Martelella mediterranea DSM 17316: one gene and its partner. The protein of the gene in region 1 interacts with the protein of each later gene in a pairwise test. Links are inferred from orthologs where the notes say so. Each region holds a gene or a part of one and is shown on either strand. Other genes may lie near its edges.

Evidence for each region. Proteins that work in one complex are often made in the same cells at the same time.
Region 2: the proteins of Mame_RS13790 (region 1) and mobA interact in binary tests that used the Escherichia coli proteins (3 or more experiments, as listed by UniProt). The link is inferred for Martelella mediterranea DSM 17316 from one-to-one orthologs.

What each region holds. Positions count from the first base shown.
Region 1 is NZ_CP020330.1:2,952,262-2,960,039, forward strand. What follows is about bases 206-3,184. They hold Mame_RS13790 (molybdopterin molybdotransferase MoeA), read right to left. Parts: upstream 2,309-3,184; coding sequence 1,103-2,308; downstream 206-1,102. Other genes in these bases: Mame_RS13780 (phosphoribosylaminoimidazolesuccinocarboxamide synthase), read right to left, coding at 206-443; Mame_RS13785 (DUF1476 domain-containing protein), read left to right, coding at 685-1,008; moaC (cyclic pyranopterin monophosphate synthase MoaC), read right to left, coding at 2,312-2,803; trpC (indole-3-glycerol phosphate synthase TrpC), read right to left, coding at 2,800-3,184. Outside these bases: more of Mame_RS13780, read right to left, coding at 1-205; more of trpC, read right to left, coding at 3,185-3,609; trpD (anthranilate phosphoribosyltransferase), read right to left, coding at 3,606-4,640; Mame_RS13810 (SurA N-terminal domain-containing protein), read right to left, coding at 4,653-6,548; Mame_RS13815 (autotransporter domain-containing protein), read left to right, coding at 6,802-7,778. UniProt on the Escherichia coli protein: Catalyzes the insertion of molybdate into adenylated molybdopterin with the concomitant release of AMP.
Region 2 is NZ_CP020330.1:4,291,256-4,296,409, reverse strand. The notes cover bases 2,175-5,154. They hold mobA (molybdenum cofactor guanylyltransferase MobA), read right to left. Parts: upstream 3,978-5,154; coding sequence 3,372-3,977; downstream 2,175-3,371. Other genes in these bases: moaA (GTP 3',8-cyclase MoaA), read right to left, coding at 5,005-5,154; Mame_RS20075 (DMT family transporter), read right to left, coding at 3,974-4,927; Mame_RS20085 (methyltransferase domain-containing protein), read right to left, coding at 2,485-3,306; yidD (membrane protein insertion efficiency factor YidD), read left to right, coding at 2,175-2,497. Outside these bases: Mame_RS20105 (ISAs1 family transposase), read left to right, coding at 1-1,018; hisI (phosphoribosyl-AMP cyclohydrolase), read right to left, coding at 1,129-1,578; Mame_RS20095 (iron-sulfur cluster assembly scaffold protein), read left to right, coding at 1,714-2,172; more of yidD, read left to right, coding at 2,165-2,174. UniProt on the Escherichia coli protein: Transfers a GMP moiety from GTP to Mo-molybdopterin (Mo-MPT) cofactor (Moco or molybdenum cofactor) to form Mo-molybdopterin guanine dinucleotide (Mo-MGD) cofactor.

The DNA of each region.
Region 1 (7,778 bases):
AGCTCCGGCGGCGAGGCCCAGCCGAAGGCGGTGATGTGTTCCTCGGTCACCAGCGGATTGCCGAGCTCATCGGAATTCAGGCTGAACTCGACGATCGAGCGGGGCAGGGGAACGCCCTCCTCGATGCCGAGACGGCGCGACAGCGAGCCTGCCGCAATATTGCGCACGGTGACGATCAGCGGAATCATCTCGACTTCGCGCACGAGTTGTTCTCGCATGTTCAGGCGGCGGATGAAATGGGTGGGAATCCCGATCGCGTTCAGATGTCCGAAGACATATTCCGAAATGCGGTTGTTCAGAACACCCTTTCCGTCGATCACGTCGGCGCCCGCACCCGGCTCGGTGCTGGCGTCGTCCTTGAAGAACTGGATCAGGGTTCCGGGCTCGGGGCCCTCATAGAGGACTTTACCCTTGCCTTCATAAACCCGGCGGCGACGACTCATCTCTGTCTCGTATACGTTGGCGCGCCAAGCGCGCTGAAATCATCAGTTTCGCTGCAATAGCGAGTTTGCGCCGCTTTCTCAATCAAAACCACGTGTTTTTCAAGGCAATTGCGGTTTTGCACCTTTTGCTGACGACAAACTGTCGCATGCGGGCAAATTTTGAAGCAAATGCCGGTTTTTTTCTTCTCAATCGCGCAAAGACATACCATCTTAGGAGGACAAGATTATCAGGGAGGTCGACATGGCAGATCGAATCTTTGCAGACCGCGGGCGCGCCCACGAGGCCGCCTACACGGCGGAACAGCATGCGCATTTCAACACGCTCGCCCGGCGCAACCGGATGCTGGCCAACTGGGCGGCAGGACTTTTGGACCGTGAAGGCGACCAGGCCTATATCAGCGAAGTGATGGCCAGCCATTTCATCGAGGCCGGCGATGCCGACCTGACGGGAAAGCTGATGGCGGACTTCGCCGCCGCCGGCGTCCAAATGGATGAGCAGACGATTCATGCCAAATTGAACGAGTTCATGCTCGCGGCCGCTGCCCAGGAAAAGGGTTCGGCCTGAGGCAGCTGGAGCGGTCTCCGTTTTCCAGGAAGTCGTGACCGCTCTCTGCCTCTTTTTCAGGGGCGGCCGATGGGGCTGCTCCTCGGCGCATCGCTCAGCCGAGGTTCACGATCCTGACAGTCTCGCCCGCTTCAACCGCCTTGGCGTGGGGCGGGCGGACGATCAGACAATCCGCTTCGGCAAGGGTGGCCTGCAGGGATGAATCCTGCCGCTCGAACATCTCGACGCGACCTTCGCAATCAAACCGGCCGCGCATATAGTGCTGGCGCGGGCCGTTGTCGGCGAGCGCTGATGCGGCGATTGCCGTGGTCTCGCGGTTGCGCGGCGGGAAGTGTCCGACATGGCGGATGAGCGGCTCGGCAAAGAGCAGGGCGCAGACGAAGCTCGAGACCGGGTTGCCGGGCAGGCCAAGCACCCGCATTTCCCCTAGCCGGCCGACCATCAGCGGCTTTCCCGGCCGCATCGCGATCTTCCAGAAATCGAGTTCCATGCCCATGGCGGCAAGCGTGGGGCGGATCAGGTCGTGATCGCCGACCGACGCGCCGCCGATCGTCACCAGAATATCGGCCTTCGCCTCGACCGCTTTTTCCACGGCCCCGCGTATCGCCGCTTCGCTGTCGCCGGCAATGCCGAGATCGATGACATCCGCGCCATTGTCGCGGGCAAGAGCGGCAATGGCGACGCTGCCGGAGGCCGAAATCTGGCCGGGGCCTGGAAGCGTGCCGGGCGGCACCAGTTCATTGCCGGTGGCAAGCACGGCGACGCGCGGCCGGCGGAAGACGGGAAGCACAGCGTGGCCGCCGGCTGCCGCAAGCGAAAGCGCGCGGGCGTCAAGCGTGCGGCCGCGGCTGAGCAGGATATCGCCTGCGGCAAAATCCTGTCCGGCATACCGGATATTGTCGCCCACGGTGGCCGCAGTCTTGAAGAACACGCCGGCATCGCCGCGCTTTTCGGTATTTTCCTGTATCACCACGCTATCGGCGCCTTGTGGCAGCGGCGCGCCGGTGAAAATCCGCATCGCGGTTCCGGCGGTCACATGCGCGTCCGGCATCGCGCCGGCGGCGACCTCGCCGATGACCTGAAGCTCCGCGCCTTCGGGCCCGATATCGCCCGCGCGCACCGCATAGCCGTCCATGGCGGAGGCCGCGAAGGGCGGCTGGGTGATACGGGAGGCGATATCCTCGCAAAGTACGCGCCTATTGGCATCGGCAAGCGCCATGGTTTCCGTGTCGCTTACCTGCGGAGCATGCTCCAGCAGGATCTCGCCGGCTCTTTCAACGCTCAGCAGGGGATCGGCCATGGCTCAGCCTTCGCGCTTGAAGTCGCCGCTCGCGCCGCCGGATTTCTCGACCAGCCGTATCGCGCCGATCTCCATTTCGCGATCGGCGGCCTTGGCCATGTCGTAGATCGTGAGGCAGGCGATGGAAACGGCGGTCAGCGCCTCCATCTCGACGCCGGTCCGGCCGGAAAGCGAGGCAGTGGCGACGACCCTCAGACCCGGAAGCGCGGTGTCGGCTTCGATGTCGACGGCGATCTTCGTCAGCATCAGCGGATGGCAGAGCGGGATGAGGTTGGCGGTCTGCTTCGCGCCCATGATCCCTGCCAGCCGGGCGGTGGCGATCACGTCGCCCTTCTTGGCGTTGCCGCTTTCGATCAGCGCGAGCGTTTCCGGCTTCATCCGGACATGGCCTTCCGCCGTGGCGGAGCGGATTGTCTCCGCCTTGGCGCCGACATCGACCATGCGGGCCTCGCCGGTCTCGCCGATATGGGTCAGGCCGGCGGGCTTGTCGGTCATGGCGCGGCCTCGGCTGTGCCCTTCAGCAGCGCACGGGTGGCTGCGGCGATATCGTTCTTGCGCATCAGGCTCTCGCCCACGAGGAAGGTTGAAATGCCGACCTTTTTCAGCCGCAGGCAATCGTCATGGACGAAGATGCCGCTCTCGCCGACGATCAGCCGGTCCTCCGGGATCATCGGAACGAGCCTTTCGCTGGTCTCAAGCGAGACCTCGAAAGTGCGCAGATTGCGGTTGTTGATGCCGATCAGCGGCGAGGAGAGCTTCAGCGCCCGCTCGCATTCCGCCTCGTCATGGACCTCGATCAGCGCGTCCATGCCGAGTTCGAAGGCGGTCTCCTCCAGGAGCCGGGCCTCGTCATCGGAAAGGCTCGCCATGATGATCAGGATGCAATCGGCCTGCCAGGCGCGGGCCTCGTAGACCTGATAGGGCTCGAACATGAAATCCTTGCGCAGCGCGGGAAGGGCGCAGGCCGCCTTGGCGGCGGCAAGAAATTCCGGCGCGCCCTGGAAGCTCGGCGTATCGGTCAGCACCGAAAGGCAGGCCGCCCCGCCTTCTTCATAGGCCGCAGCGAAGGCCGGCGGATCGAAATCCGGGCGGATCAGCCCCTTGGAGGGGCTTGCCTTCTTGATTTCTGCGATCAGGCCGAATGCGCCTCCGGCCTTTTTGGCGAAAAGCGCATCGGCGAAACCGCGCGGTTGATCAACGTCGCGGATCCGGGCCTTCAGCTCATCGAGCGGCACAGTGCTCTTGGCGGCGGCAATTTCCTCGCGCTTGTAGGCTTCGATCTTCTTCAGAATATCGGTCATGGCCGGATTCCATGTTCGGGCTTTCGGTTTGAAACGGCAACCAGCCGCTCGAGCGCAAGCGTCGCCTTGCCGCTTTCCAGCGCATCCGTGGCAATCGCCATACCGTCGGAGATCGTATCGGCCTTGCCGGCGACAACGAGGGCCGCGGCGGCATTGCAGAGCGCTATGTCGCGATAGGCATTCTTTTCGCCGGCAAGCACCTTGCGCAGCGCGGCCGCATTGACCTTGCCATCGCCGCCGCGCAGCGCCCTGAGTTCGGCTTGTGGAACGCCGAAATCGGAGGGCGAAAGCGTGAATTCGCGAACCTTGCCATCGGCAAGCTCGGCCACCAGCGTCTCGCCGGTCGTGGTGATCTCGTCGAGGCCCTGGCCGTGGACGACCCAGACCTTTTCCGATCCGTGGTCACGCAGGACCTCGGCGAGCGGGCGCACCCATTCGGCGGCAAACACGCCGAGCAATTGGCGTTTGACGCCCGCGGGATTGGAGAGCGGGCCGAGCAGGTTGAAGATCGTGCGGGTGCCGAGCTCCACGCGCGACGGACCGACATGGCGCATGGCGGCGTGGTGCTTCTGCGCGAACATGAAGCCGATGCCGGCCTCTTCCAGGCAGGCCTCGATCAGGGCCGGCGTGATATCGAGATCGACGCCGAGTTCCGACAGGCTGTCGGCGGTGCCGGAGCGGGAACTGAGCGCGCGGTTGCCGTGCTTGGCGACGGTGACGCCGGCGCCGGCGGTGATGATCGCCGCCAGCGTGGAGATATTGTAGGTCCCCGCGCCATCGCCGCCGGTGCCGACGATATCGATGGCATCGGCCGGGGCTTTGACGGGCGTCATCTTGGCGCGCATGGTCGAGACGGCGCCGACGATCTCGTCGACCGTCTCGCCCTTGACCCTCAGCGCCATCAGAAAGCCGCCGATCTGCGAGGGCGTGGCCTCGCCCGACATCAGCAGATCGAAGGCCTGGCGGGCTTCGTCACTGGAAAGCGACTGGCCGCTTGCGACTTTCGCGATGAAGGGCTTCAACTCGGACATAGTTCGCTCTTCTTATCTGAGGTTGATCGCCTGCTGGGCCAGCGTCTGGTTGATCGTGACGCCATATTCGCCCTGCAGCTTGTTGATCATTTCGTCGAGAATGTCGTCGCCGGCATAGGATGCTATGGCGTTGACCGCCTGGTCGTCGCCGGATGCGGCCAGCGTGCCGACCGGGTTGACGACGGCCACGACCTTCAGCACCACCTGTTCGGTGCCGCTGTCGCGCGGCGCGGTGGCCACGGTGCCGAGCGGGCCGCTGAAGGCGGCGGCGACGGCTTCCGGGCCGAGATCGTCATTCTGCGTGGTGCGGGTGACGGAGGTCACGCTGTTGACGTCGATCGCCAGCTCGTCGGCAATCTGCTGCAGGCTCTCGCCGCCCTCGACGCGGGCCTGCAACTCGCTGGCCTTGTCGGCAAGAGCCTCGCGCTGCTGCTCGGCCGCCCAGTCGACCTCCACCTGGCTGCGAACCTCGTCAAATTCGCGGTCGCGCGAGGGGGTGATGTCGACGACCTCGTACCAGACGACGCCGCCGTCATTGAGCGTGAGCGGCAGGTTCTCGACGCCGATATCGCTGTCGAAGGCTGAAGCAACGAGTTCTGTGCCTAGCGGAATATCGGCAACGGGAGTGCCGCTTTCATCGTTGCCCTGGGCGTCGATGGCGTCGATGGTCACCGGCTCAAGGCCCAGGCTTTGGGCCGCTTCGGCCATCGAAGCACCGCCGGCGCGCTGGTCCTCATACTGGTTTTCGACATTCAGGATATCGTCCGTTGCCTGCTGCTCGGCGAGTTCCTGACGGATCCGGTCCTTGACCTGGTCGAAGGGCGTGACCTGTTCGGGCGAGATCGCGGTGACGCGCAGGATCACAGGGCCGAAATTGCCCTGGACGACTTCGCTGGTGCCGCCCTCGTTCTCGATGGCGAAGGCCGCCTCGTCGATCGAGGCGTCCGGAAACTGGCCCTTGGTGAAAATGCCGAGGGTCACGTCGCCGGTGGTCTTGCCCTGTTCGCTGATAAGCTGGTCAAAGGTCTTGGTGCCATCCGCGAGCGCCTGGGCGGCCTGTTCGGCTTCGGCCTGATCGGAGAAGGTGAGCTGCTGAATGCGGCGCTCCTCCGGCGTGGTGAAGCTCGAAATCCGGGCATCGTAATCCTCGCGCACGGCGGCATCGGTGATGGCAGCAGGATCGGCGATATCGGAGGGATGCAGCGCCACATAGGAAACCTTGCGGTATTCCGGGGCGCGATAGGCGGCCTTGCGCTGCTCGAACCAGGGCTTCAACACCTCGTCGCCCGGCGATTTCACCGGCTCGATGAAGGCGTTGTTGAGGACGATGTAATCGACGCCGCGGGACTGGTTGCGGTATTCGCTGATGGCATCCACCAGGGCTTTGGGCGGGACGAAGCCGTCGGCGATGCCATCGACGACCTGGGAGCGCACGGCGACCTTGGAACGTTCGGCGACATAGTCATCCTCATTGAGGCCGACATTGCGCAACAGCGCGCTGAAGCGCTGGCGGTCGAAACGGCCGTCGGCATTCTGGAAGGCGGGATCCTGGGCGATGATCTCTGCCAACCGGTCTTCTGAGAGGCCGAGATTCATGTCGTCGGCGAGCTGGTCGAGCGCGGCGCCGGCAACGAGCTGGGCATTGACCTGCTGGTCGACGCCGATCATGCGGGCTTCCTCGCCGGTCAGCCGCCGGCCGAACTGGTTGCTGAGGCTGTTCAACTGGCGCTGATAGGCGAGGCGATACTCATTGGCCGAGACTGTCTTGTCGCCGACCTTCAGCACCACATCGGAATTGCCGGACAGGAACGCGCTCGACGCCCCCCATACGCCGAAGGAGATGATCAGCAGGATCAAGAGGAGTTTCGCGACCCAGGTCTGGGCGCCTTTGCGCAGTGTCTCAAGCATTCTTGTGCAGTCCCTGTTTGCCGGTCCTTCGGTTTTGTGACGCTTCATAGACGAAGATGCAACCGAATTGAAGCCGCAGATGCGATGGCCGGCCGGGCAGGGGATGATAACCGTTCATTAACCATAAATATTAAGCATGTTCGCAAAAGCACGCATGGCAATAGGTTCTTAAGGACCTGCAACCAGAATCACCCCAGTTTTGGACAGTCGGCCGATTCCCCGGATTAGCGGATCGCGTCGCAAGGGGTAGATAATGCGTGGTTTGAAATTTCGGCAGGGCGCTGCCAGAGCGTTGTTCCTGAGTTCCTCGGCACTTCTGGTGGCCTGGAGCGCGCCGGGGCTGGCCGCCGATTTCAACTGGACGGGCGCGACCTCCACAGACTGGTACGCGACCGAGAACTGGACCGTCGACGGCAGCCAGCCGCCGCTTCCGCCGAAATCCGGTGACAACGTAACCATCAACACGCTGAACAATGCGCCGGTGCTGACTCCAGACCGCGGCACGGAATATATCAGCAACTTCATCGTGGGCGACACGGCCGCCGGCAAGCTCACCTCCAACGCCACGGTCAGCGGCGAGGTGGTCACGCTCGGCGCGTCCGCCGGCGGCAACGGCACCATCATCGTTCAGGGCGCGGGCAGCGCGATCCAGTTCGACAAGCAGATCGTGGTCGGGGGCGCGGGCACCGGCACGCTGACGATGCAGTCCGGCGCCAAGGGGCAGACCGGCGCGATCACCATCGGCAACGCGGCAAGCGGTGAGGGAACCTACACGCTCGACGGCGCGGGAACGGAGATGCGCACCTATGGCACCGGCGCCAACAGCGTGGTGATCGGCAATCTGGGCACGGGCACGCTCAACATTACCGGCGGGGCCAAATTCGAATCGAATCAGACGATCATCGGACAGGGCGCTGGCGGCGACGGCGCGGTCGTGATCTCCGGCGCGAATTCGGAATGGAACGGCTATGGTGACCTGACGGTTGGGCTGTCCGGAACCGGCTCGGTGACCGTGAACAATGGCGGCCACGCGATCAGCGGCTCGCTCAGCATCGGCCAGAACAACAGCTCCACAGGCAACATCGCGACGGTGACGGGGGCGGGCTCGCTCTGGAACGTCTATAACGACATCGCGATCGGCGGCAACGTGGCCGGCGGCGGCTCCGGCGGCGAGGGTGAACTGTCCGTTCTCGCCGGCGCGACGATGACCGCCAGCAACATGACGGTCGG
Region 2 (5,154 bases), 1.3 Mb from region 1 along the record:
CTATTCGCTGAACAGCGTTTTGTTCATTGCCTTGGCCGCGGTGCTGTGCGGGGCCGAAACCTGTCAGGACATGGCCGACTTTGGCGTCTCCAAGCACAAGCTTTTGAAGGAGATCGTGCCTCTGCCTTACGGCACTCCCAGTCACGACGTTTTCTCGAATGTTTTCAGACATATCGACCCTGAGGCTTTCGAAACGGTCTTTGCACGCTTCGCGCAGGCTTTCGCAAAATCCATCAGCGGCGTCATCGCCATCGACGGCAAGGCCGTGCGCGGGGCCTACAAACGCGGCGACAAGGCCTCGCCCCTGCATCTGGTCAACATCTGGGCCGCCGACCAGCGCATGGTCATCGGCCAGCAGCTCGCGCCGGGCCGCAGTGAAGTCAAAGGCGTTCTGCAAGCTCTTTCATGCTTGTCGCTGGATGGCTGCATCGTCACGGCTGACGCGCTGCATTGCAGGGCAGACACAGCCTCTGCCATTCTCAAGACCGGCGCCGACTATGCGCTTGCACTCAAGGGCAACCAACCGGGCCTTCTCAACCGGGCGATCGCCCTGCTTGAAAAGGAAAGCAACCCCGACAGAGCCGAAAAGGCCGATGGCAAGGCCCATGACAGAACCGAAACCCGACGCGCCGTCATCGTCAAGGCGGAAGGAATGGATTTTCCCGGCGTCAAGGCGATCGCACGGCTTGAAAGCATCCGGGTGGAGCCCGATGGCCGGCAAACGCGTCACATCCGACATTTCCTGCTGTCCAGGTCAGTCAGCGCTACCGCCTTTCTGGACATCGCCAGAGCGCACTGGACGATCGAGAACCAACTGCACTGGGTGCTCGACGTCGCCTTCTGCGAAGACGCCGCCAGAAACCGAAAGGATCACGGGCCCCGGAACCTCTCGATCCTTCGCAAGCTCGCTCTCAACATCATCCGACACCACCCGGACAAGGCGTCCATCCGGCGCAAAATGAAAAAAGCCGGATGGGACGATACCTTCCTAATCTCAATGATCGCTCATATGCGATAGCCCTGCCTCAAGGGGGGAGATTATGGGCTGCGAGGCTGCTGCAAAACCGGACGCCTCAATGTACTGAGATTCGCGACAAGGTAACGTCGAAGTCTCCCTCCCGAAAATCCCTATTTCCCGCCGTAGACTTCCTTCGGATCGAAGGCCCTGTCATCGTCGATGCTGGTCAGCACGGCTTTGCCGCCCTCGATCGAGGCGGAGCGGTAGAAGCAGGAGCGGCGGCCGGTGTGGCAGGCGGCGGCGTGGCCGGTCATGGTCACCTTGATCAGAACCGCGTCCTGGTCGCAATCAGCAAGCACCGTCTCGACGCGCTGGAGATTGCCCGAAGTCTCGCCCTTCTTCCAGATCGCCTTGCGCGAGCGGCTGTAATAATGAGCAAAGCCGGTCTGAAGCGTCAGCGCCAGCGCCTCGGCATTCATATGGGCGAGCATCAGCACGGCGTTGTCGCGCGCGTCGGTGACCACGGCGGTGACGAGACCGTTTTCATCAAAACGCGGGGTGAAGACGCGCGATTCATCGAGCAGGGCCTTGTCCTGCGGCGGCTTTTCGAAATTCAGCATGGCTTTTCCCGTTTCCGGCGGTTTAAATAGACCCGGATCGGAACCTTGGCAATCGTGCGCTGCGGGCTTGTTGCGACAGCGCCGAAAACCCATCTTCCGTATGAAACATTGAAAAGACGCGCCGCAGGGTGACCGATGGACGATATCTATTCCGCGAAAATATTGCAGCATGCCGGCAATGTGACCCGGCTCGGCGTTCTCCCGGATGCCGACGCATCGGCCTCGGCGCATTCGCGGCTGTGCGGTTCGAAACTGACGGTCTATCTCAACCTCGCGGATGGTCGCGTCAGCGGTTTTTCCCACGAGTTGAAGGCATGTGCGCTCGGTCAGGCGTCATCCGCGATCATGGCCGAGACCATCATCGGCGCGACGCCGGCGGAAATCCGCGATGCTCGCGATAAGATGCGGGTCATGCTGAAGGAAGGCGGGGAGGGGCCGGACGGCCGCTTTGCCGAGATGCGCTGTCTCTTGCCGGTGAAGGATTATCCGGCCCGCCACGGTTCGGTGATGCTGACCTTCGAGGCCACCGTCAAGGCGCTCGATGCGCTGGAACGCGGCCCCGCTCTGGCCGAGGCCGTCGGGCGCGATGTGTAACGGGCATTCGCGCAATTACAGCGGGCCCTTTCCGAAGACGCCGGGCAGGCTTCTGGGAACCGGCCTCATCCGGCTCTACCAGCTCACCTTTTCAAGCCTGATCGGCCAGTCCTGCCGGCATCTGCCGACATGTTCGGAATATGGCTATGAGGCGATCGCCCGCCACGGTCTGTGGTCGGGCGGGTTTCTCACGCTCTTCAGGGTCGGGCGCTGCGGGCCGGGCGGCACGTCCGGCTTTGATCCCGTGCCGGAGAAGCTGGACCCGCGCTGGCACTGGTACACGCCGTGGCGATTCTATCGCGCCGGACGCCGTCATGCCTCCTGAAGCCGGGCGATCACCAGATAGCCGGGCGTCGGCTTACCGTTTTCCATCCGGACATTGATATCGGTAACCTCAACCGTTTCGAAGCCGGCGTTCTTCAGGCCAGTCTCGATATAGGCGAGGCTGTGGCCGAAGCGGTGATGCGGGCCGACGGCGTAGCCCGCCCCCTTCAGCCTTTCCTCCGGCAGGGTCTCGGCGGAAAAGGCGAAGATGCCGCCTGTTTCCATATTGGCGGCAGCGCCCTGAAACAGCGCGTCGAGTGTGCCGAGATAGGGCAGCACGTCGGCGGCGATCACCAGATCGAACGGCGTTTCGTCGCTTTCCTCGAGGAATTCTTCGACCTCGGCAACGAACAGGGTGTCGTAGAGACCCTTTTCATAGGCGATCTCGACCATGTTCTCGGAAATGTCGAGGCCGGTGATGTCGTCCGCCATGTCGCTGAGCGCGTCCGCGCCAAGGCCGGTGCCGCAGCCGAGATCCAGCATTCGCCGGAACGGGCCGAGCGCAAGCGCCTGAAACCGCTGGCGGATCGTCATCGGCACGCAATAGCCGAGTTGCTCCACCAGAATATCCTCGAAGTCATCGGCATGCTGGTCGAACAGGGTCTCGACATAGGCGCCGGGCGCCTTCAGCGGCGTATCGCCGAAGCCTGTGGCGGCAAGGCGCACCTCAGCGCCGCCATGGTCCTCGGGGTCGAGGGCCAGCACCTCGCGATAGGCCTCGGCGGCCTCGGCAAGCCTGCCTTCCTTTTCCAGCGCTAGTGCCCGGTTATAGGCCTTTGCCAGCTTCTTCTCGTCGATCTTCCGCGCCATCGCCTCAGCCTCATGTCTTTCGGCCTACGCTCTATGCCGGGTCGCGGGATGGCGCAACAGCCGATTTACAGCGAACCGAACCGTATTCGGGCCTGTTCCAGCTCTTCCGGCGTGTTGATGTTGAAGAACGGATCGCTATCGCCGGTTATTTCGAAATCCACGAACCGGTGCGGATGGCGCTCCAGAAAGCCCATCAGTCTTCTGTTGCCGTCGGCAAGCCAGGCGGCAAGGTCATCGGCAAGCAGGAGCGGCCAGAGCGCGAAAACGGGATGGACGCGGTCGTTCGAACGCGCGGCAATGATTTCGTTGGGGGTGGGGGCTGCTGCGGCTAGCCGGTCGACGAAATCCGCCGGGAAAAACGGCGTGTCGACGGCGATCGAGGCGATATGGGATGCCGACCCGCCCTCGAAATGGCGAAGCGCGGAAAGGATGCCGGAGAGCGGACCATTGTGCTCCCCGCCGCCATCGGTGACGATGGGGGCGCCTGCGAATTCCGCCATCGCCCCATCATGGCGGCTGATGACCACCGGTCCGCTTTGTGCGGAAAGACGGGCAAGGGCATGGGAAAGCAGCGTGCCATCGCCGAAGGCGAGCATCGCCTTGTCTTCGCCCATGCGCCGCGAGGCGCCGCCGGCGAGAATGACGGCCGGGATGCGGTCAGGTTTCGTCAATCGCGCAAAACCTCCTCTTCGGCGCGCGCCAGCAATCCCCCGCCCTGCGGGCCGCCGGGCTGGGTGGTTTCGCTGAGCGGCTCGATGCCCTTCTGGCGTTCGCGGTAGAACGAGTAAAGGCCCGCGCCGACGACGATCGCGCCGCCGATCAGCACGTTCACGCCCGGATAGGTCGCAAACATGATCATGCCGAGAATGGTCGACCACAACAGCCCGGTATAGCGGAACGGCGCGACATAGGAGATATCGGCCTTGCGCACGGCAAACACGATGAACTGGTAGCCGATCAGCAGAAAGCCCGCCGCAAGGACCAGCAGGCCGACGAGCGGCCAGCGCATCAAATCCCAGTCCTGTTCGATCGTGCCGAGCCCGGCGCCGCCGATGGTCAGCAGGGCCGAGGTCGACAGGGTGATCACGATCGCCGGCACATCGGTGCGGATCGCCTTGGTCAGAAGGTCGCGGGCGGTGGCGAAAAGCATGGCGATCACGACGTAGAGCGCGCCGCTCTCAAAGCCGGCGGGACCCGGCTTGATGATGATCATCACCCCGATAAAGCCGGCGATGATCGCGCTCCAGCGCCGCCAGCCGACGGGTTCGCCCATGAACAGCGCCGCGCCAAGGGTCACGGCGAGCGGCAGGCATTGCAGGATCGCCGCCGCATTGGCAAGCGGCATCGCCTTCAGCGCTTCGAGGTAGGCGATGGCGGCGATAAGCTCGCATGTGCTGCGGATCAGAACCCGCGGCTCGAACACGGCCCGTATGTGCGAAAACACGCCCGCCCGCCAGGCGATGATCAGTGCGATGACCATGACGATCAGGCCGCGGAAGAACATGATCTGCCCGACGCCGATCTCCTCGGTCAGCTTTTTCACGATCGCGTCGTTGATCGAAAAGCTGGCCATGCCCGCGATCATGAACAGCGCGCCGGAAAGATTTGAGGAAATACGCATCATTCGCCCATATTTTGATCATTCGGTTCATATCGCCGAACCGAGTCTGGGGGAAGACGCGTTGATGCTTTATATTTTCAGCCGCCGGTCATGCTCATGTGGCGGGCGACGGCGACGCGGGAGGTTTTCTCGTCGAGCTCGAAATTGTGCTCTTTCGGTTTGCGGGCGATGGCATTGTCAATGGCGTGGTGGAGTGCCGCGTCGTCACCCGGATTGTCGCGCAGCAC